2 regions of the Pseudomonas sp. Pf153 genome follow, and region 1 is predicted to be linked to the other one. Evidence: predicted binding sites of a transcription regulator. Region 1 holds the regulator's gene; the other holds the start of a gene.

What was found. Region 1 encodes sigma-54, which starts transcription at its own class of promoters, with help from an activator protein. Its sites were predicted from a motif close to ANTGGCATNNANNTTGCTNT; they were not measured.
Region 2: the regulator sigma-54 is predicted to act here: its motif matches at 1,234-1,253, upstream of flgB (flagellar basal body rod protein FlgB).

The regions. Positions count from the first base shown of each region.
Region 1 covers NZ_LHVL01000018.1:188,537-191,946, forward strand. Annotated here, with positions in the region: gene rapZ (RNase adapter RapZ) at 1-155, opposite strand, end outside; gene ptsN (PTS IIA-like nitrogen regulatory protein PtsN) at 157-621, opposite strand; gene hpf (ribosome hibernation-promoting factor, HPF/YfiA family) at 634-942, opposite strand; gene AD666_RS12925 (RNA polymerase factor sigma-54) at 1,019-2,515, opposite strand; gene lptB (LPS export ABC transporter ATP-binding protein) at 2,671-3,396, opposite strand; gene lptA (lipopolysaccharide transport periplasmic protein LptA) at 3,396-3,410, opposite strand, start outside.
Region 2 covers NZ_LHVL01000006.1:401,404-404,813, reverse strand. Annotated here, with positions in the region: gene flgD (flagellar hook assembly protein FlgD) at 1-321, opposite strand, end outside; gene flgC (flagellar basal body rod protein FlgC) at 337-780, opposite strand; gene flgB (flagellar basal body rod protein FlgB) at 784-1,191, opposite strand; gene cheR (protein-glutamate O-methyltransferase CheR) at 1,550-2,377, opposite strand; gene AD666_RS02675 (chemotaxis protein CheV) at 2,431-3,357, opposite strand.

The DNA.
Region 1 (3,410 bases):
TGCGCCAGTTCGGTATGGATCAGGGCGCGCTCGGCCAGCTCCGGCAGCAGGCCTGCCGGCAGGTTGTCGATACAATAATAGCCGTTGTCTTCGAGTACATTGAGGGCTGTACTCTTCCCGGAGCCGGAGCGGCCACTGACGATGATCAGGCGCATGTTAATGACCGTTCTGTTCGTCCAGGACAACCTGATACAAGGCTTCGTTACTCGATGCGCTGCGCAGTCTGTCGCGAACTTCCTTGCGGTCCAGCATGCTGGCGATCTGACGTAGCAGTTCAAGGTGTGCATCGGTGGCCGCTTCGGGGACCAGCAATACGAACAGCAGGTCGACCGGTGCGCCGTCGATGGCGTCGAAATCTATAGGGGCTTCAAGGTGCAACAGCGCACTGATCGGTGCGGTACAACCCTTGAGGCGGCAATGGGGAATGGCGATGCCGTTGCCAAAACCGGTCGAACCGAGCTTTTCTCGGGCAACGAGGGCCTCGAAGACGTCCTGCATTTCCAGATCCTCGACTTCGTGATGGATCAGGTTTGCAATCTGTTCGAGAGCTTTCTTTTTACTGCCTCCCGGCGCGTTCACCTTGGAACGGCCGGGGGTCAGGATGGTTTCTAGTCGAATCATGGATTGGGGAGATTAACGACCGGTCGCGCCCTGGAGGAGGCTCTGGGTCTTTTCCTTATGCTTTTTGAGTTGGCGATCCAGTTTGTCGGTCAGCAGGTCAATCGCGGCATACATGTCTTCATGCGAGGCGTTGGCGACCACTTCTCCACCGGGGATATGCAACGTGGCTTCGATTTTCTGCAGCAGCTTTTCGACGGTCATGATGACTTGAACGTTGGTGATCTTGTCGAAATGCCTCTCCAGTCGGTCGAGTTTTTCGCCGATGTATTGACGAAGAGGTTCGGTCACTTCCAGTTGGTGTCCACTGATGTTGACTTGCATACAGCTTCTCCTTCGTTGCCAGTGCATAAAGCGGCAGGCAGAAATACCTGCCACTGGAACGCTGTGGCGTGGCCTGTTACATCAACCGCTTGCGTTCGCTCGAAGGCGCGATCCCGAGGGATTCGCGGTATTTGGCGACGGTACGGCGGGCCACCTGAATGCCTTGTGCCTCCAGTAAACCAGCGATCTTGCTGTCACTCAACGGCTTTTTCTGATTTTCCGCCGCCACCAGTTTCTTGATGATCGCGCGGATGGCCGTGGACGAGCATTCGCCGCCTTCGGAGGTACTGACGTGGCTGGAGAAAAAGTATTTCAATTCATAGATTCCCCGCGGGGTATGCATGAATTTCTGAGTGGTGACGCGGGAAATCGTCGATTCGTGCATGCCCACCGCCTCGGCGATGTCATGCAGGACCAATGGCTTCATGGCTTCGTCGCCATACTCCAGGAAACCGCGCTGATGCTCGACGATCTGGGTGGCGACTTTCATCAGGGTTTCGTTACGGCTTTGCAGGCTCTTGATGAACCAGCGCGCTTCTTGCAGCTGGTTGCGCATGAAGGTGTTATCGGCGCTGGTGTCGGCGCGCTTTACAAACCCTGCATACTGGGCGTTGACCCGCAACTTGGGGACCGCTTCCTGGTTCAACTCCACGAGCCAGCGATCGTTGTGTTTGCGCACGATCACGTCGGGGACCACGTATTCGGGTTCGGTGGCCTCGATCTGCGAGCCCGGCCGCGGGTTGAGGCTCTGGACCAGTTCGATCACCTGGCGCAGTTCATCTTCCTTGAGTTTCATGCGCCGCATAAGCTGGCTGTAGTCGCGACCGCCCAACAGATCGATGTAGTCGGTAACCAGCCGCTTGGCTTCGGCCAGCCAAGGCGTCTTGGCGGGCAATTGGCGCAGTTGCAGCAGCAGGCACTCGCCGAGGCTGCGGGCGCCGATGCCGGCCGGTTCGAACTGCTGGATGCGGTGCAGGACGGCTTCGATCTCGTCCAGCTCGATGTCCAGCTCGGGATCGAAGGCTTCCAGGATTTCTTCGAGGGTCTCGTCCAGGTAGCCCTGGTTGTTGATGCAGTCGATCAGGGTCACCGCAATCAGGCGATCGGTGTCCGACATTGGTGCCAGGTTCAACTGCCACAACAGGTGGCTTTGCAGGCTCTCGCCGGCGGAGGTGCGGGTGGTGAAGTCCCACTCGTCGTCATCGCTGCTGGGCAGGCTGCTGGCACTGGTCTGGTAGACGTCTTCCCAAGCGGTATCCACGGGCAGGTCGTTGGGAATGCGTTCGTTCCATTCGCCATCCTCCAGATTGTCCACTGTCGGGGCGGATTGTTCCTGATAGGACGGTTCCTGGATCTCGGTACTGGTTTTCTGCTCGACGTTGTCGGCCAGCGGATCGGTGTTATCGAAGTCGTCGCCTTCTTCCTGGCGCTCGAGCATCGGGTTGGATTCCAGGGCCTCCTGGATTTCCTGTTGCAGGTCCAGGGTCGACAATTGGAGCAAGCGGATAGCCTGTTGCAGCTGCGGCGTCATCGTCAGCTGCTGGCCCATTCTCAAGACTAGCGATGGTTTCATGGCAGGGGCTTAACACCTTATTCGCCGGCGCACATGCGCCATCCACTACATGGCGCCGGAGCGCCAAACCTTAAGCAAATTATATGCCTGAAACTGAAGTGTTTGCCTAGCAATAAAATCAGCGGTGCCGGGCCAATTTACCAAACACGTTATGCCTACAAGCGGAACTCATGACCCAGATAGACTTCCTTGACCAGTTCATTGGCCAGGATGGTCGCCGCGTCGCCCTCGGCGATCAGTTGTCCGTCATTGACAATGTAGGCGGTTTCGCAGATGTCCAGGGTCTCACGCACGTTGTGGTCGGTGATCAGCACGCCGATCCCCTTGGCCTTGAGGTGGTGAATGATCTGCTTGATGTCGCCTACCGAGATCGGGTCCACGCCGGCGAACGGTTCGTCGAGCAGAATGAATTTCGGCGCGGTGGCCAGGGCTCGCGCGATTTCCACCCGGCGTCGTTCGCCGCCGGAGAGGCTCATGCCCAGGTTGTCACGGATATGACTGATGTGGAATTCCTGCAACAGGCTTTCCAGCTCCTGGCGGCGGCCGGCTTTGTCGAGATCCTTGCGGGTTTCGAGGATCGCCATGATGTTGTCGGCCACCGACAGCTTGCGGAAGATCGATGCTTCCTGAGGCAGGTAGCCGATGCCGGCTTTCGCCCGGCCATGCATGGGCTGGTGGCTGACGTCCAGGTCGTCGATCAGTACGCGGCCCTGATCGGCCTGTACCAGGCCGACGATCATATAGAAACAGGTGGTTTTGCCCGCGCCGTTGGGGCCGAGCAGGCCGACGATTTGCCCGCTGTCGATGGACAGGCTGACATCACGCACAACCTGGCGGCCCTTGTAGCTCTTGGCCAGGTGCTGAGCTTTCAGAGTTGCCATTACTGGGCCTTCTG
Region 2 (3,410 bases), on a different contig from region 1:
AGACGAAGCCTGCAGGGCCTGCGACGAGTTGTAGTTGCCGGCAATGCCGCTCACGGTTTCGTTGAGCGTGGTGATACCTTCCAGGCTGCTGAACTGCGCCAACTGAGCCACGAATTCGCCGTTGTCCTGAGGCTCCAGCGGGTTCTGGTTTTTCAGCTGGGTGACGAGCAATTGCAGGAACGCATCCTTACCCAGCTCCTTGTTGCCGGTCGCCGCCTTGGTCGCACCGCCGAGGCCATCGGTGGTGGCGTTGGTCTTGACCGAGGAGTTGGCCAGAATCTCGTTGAGGCTCAAACCGCTGGTAGTGTTGGTGACGCTCATGTGACTCGCCCCTTATCACTGACCGAGGGTCAGGACCTTCTGCATCATGGTTTTGGCGGTGTTCATCATTTCGACGTTGGTCTGGAACGAACGACTGGCGGAAATCATGTCGGCCATTTCCTCGACGACGTTGACGTTCGGGTAATAGACATAGCCCTTGGCGTCGGCCGCCGGATGGTTCGGCTCATAACGTGCTTCAAGGTTGCTCTGGTCTTCGACCACGCCCAACACTTGTACGCCCTGCCCGGCCGCATCCTGCTCCTGGAACAGCGAATCGCTGCCGCCGGACTGGCCGCCCTGGAACATGGTGGCAAACACCGGGTGACGAGCGCGGTAGGTCTGGTCGATGCTCGACGAAACGGTCTCGGCGTTGGCGATGTTACTGGCGACGGTGTTCAGGCGAGTGGTCTGGGCACTCATGGCACTGCCGGCGATGTTGAATACGCTCGCGATCGACATGAATTATTCTCCGCGCAGGGCCGATACCAGCCCTTTGAACTTGCTGTTGAGCAGGGTGAAGCTGGCCTGGAAGTTCACGGAGTTCTCCGCGTAGTTGGACTGTTCCAGTTGAGCGTCCACAGTGTTCTGGTCGATCGAAGGTTGCATCGGCGTGCGATACATCAGCGATTCGTCGCCGTTGCCCAGGCCTTCGGCCTCGATATGACGGTTGTTGGTCATGTTCAGGGCAAAGTGGCCATTCTTGGTCTTCTCGCTCTGCTCGGCGAGCACCTTGGAGAAATCCAGGTCACGCGCTTTGTAGTTCGGGGTGTCGGCGTTGGCAATGTTATTGGCCAGGACTTCGGCACGCTGGGCGCGGAAGCTCAGAGCCTTTTCGTGGATACCGAGCGCTTTATCGAAGCTGATGCTCATGTCGGAAACCTTTGGGTGACCAGAATGTACGTACGAATGGATATAGCAAGCGTCGTGCCACTTTCCAAAACCCCGTAAATCGGGGCTTTGCGGGGAGCGGCAAGGTGGCAATGCCAGAAAAGCGGCAATCGGTTTCCGCTCACCTGCCGCTTTTCTGCCGCTTTTCAAGGTCGGCAAAGGACATTGTGGGAGCTGGCCTGCTCGCGAAAGCGGTGTGTCAGTCGCAATCAATGTCTCTATTAGATCGCCTTCGCGAGCAAGCCCGCTCCCACAAGGGGATGGCGGTGACTTGGTAGAGAATCGGACACAAAAAACGGGAGCCTGTGAGGACTCCCGTTTTTTTGACAACACCGGCAAATCACTTCGCCTGGTAGATGATGCCTGGGCTGCACTGGACCATCTGGTAATGATCCGGCAAGCCGTTCAGCGCCTCGGAAGCACCGAGGAACAGATAGCCGCCCGGCTTCAAGGTGCCGTGGATGCGCAACAGGATGTCTTTCTTCACCTCGGCGGAGAAGTAGATCAGCACGTTGCGGCAGAACACCACGTCGAACTTGCCCAGGCTGGCATAGCTGTCGAGCAGATTGAACGAGCGAAACTCCACCCGGTTCTTGATCGGCGCCTTGACCACCCAGCGTCCCGGCCCTTTCGTGTCGAAGTAGCGTTGCAAGCGATCCGGCGACAGGCCACGGCCGATGGCCAGGCTGTCGTACTCGCCCGTCTTGCAGTTATTGAGCATGGTCCCGGACAGGTCGGTGGCGACAATTTGCACGCCACCCTTGAGCTGGCCGATGTTGGTTCGCTCGAACTCGTCAATGGACATCGAAATGGAATAAGGCTCCTGCCCCGACGAACAGGCCGCCGACCAGATCCGCAGGCGTTGGCCGGGGCTCGCCTTGATGGCTGCTGGCAAGACCTTGTTCTTCAACACCTCGAAAGGATAGGTATCGCGAAACCACAGGGTTTCGTTGGTGGTCATGGCGTCCACCACCATTTCGCGCAACCCGCTGCGCGGCTGGGTCTGGATACGCTGCACCAGCTCACCCAACGACTTGAGGCCCTGTTGCTCCATCAATTTGTTGAGACGGCTAGACACCAAGTATTGCTTGTTTTCACCAAGCAGGATGCCACAGGCTTTTTCCAGGAAGACCCGGAACTGTTCGAAATCCAAATTACCCGTAGACAAGATACCGCCTCTTTCATCGTGTTGATTTGCCGGGCGCACAATGCGCCCGACCTTTATTCTGCTGCCTTGATCCTGTCGACGACCCGGGAAGCCAGGTCATCGGGCCGGAACTTGGCCAGAAAATCGTCAGCGCCGACTTTCTTGACCATCGCCTGGTTGAAAACCCCGGATAAAGAGGTATGCAGAATGATATGCAGCTTCTGCATGCGCGGATCGCCGCGGATTTCCGACGTCAGCGTATACCCATCCATCTCGGGCATCTCGATGTCGGAAATCATCATCAGGAACTCTTCTTCCGGCTTCTTGCCCTCATCGACCAGGTTGCGCAGGTAATCCAGCGCCTGCCGCCCATCGTTCAACGCCACCACCTCGACACCGACCGTTTGCAGACACCGGGTCACCTGCTTGCGTGCCACCGAAGAGTCATCGACGGTCAACACACGCATCGAAACCGCCTTGTGCTGGGTTTCGGCATCCACCACGCCCACGGAAATGGTTTCCGGAGTCGGGGCCACCTCGGCGAGAATTTTCTCCACGTCGATGATTTCCACCAACTGATTGTCGACCCGCGTCACCGCCGTCAGGTAGTGATCGCGGCCGGTGCCCTTGGGTGGCGGATGGATCTCTTCCCAGTTCATGTTGACGATGCGTTCCACCGAGCGCACCAGGAAGCCCTGGGTCTTGGTGTTGTACTCGGTGATGATCACAAACGGATTGCTCTGATCCAGCAGCCCACCGGAACCGGTGGCCATCGCCAGATCGAGAATCGGGATGGTCGCTCCGCGTATATTCGCCACTCCGCACACGACGGGACTGGATTTGGGCATCAATGTCAGCTTGGGGCATTGCAGCACCTCACGGACCTTGAACACGTTAATCCCATACAACTGTTGGCCATCGAGACGGAACAACAACAGCTCCAGGCGATTCTGACCGACCAGCTGCGTGCGCTGGTTTACCGAATCCATCACTCCCGCCATGCCCTGACTCCTACCTAACGCTAATGTGTCCGACGCGCATTCATCACTAAACG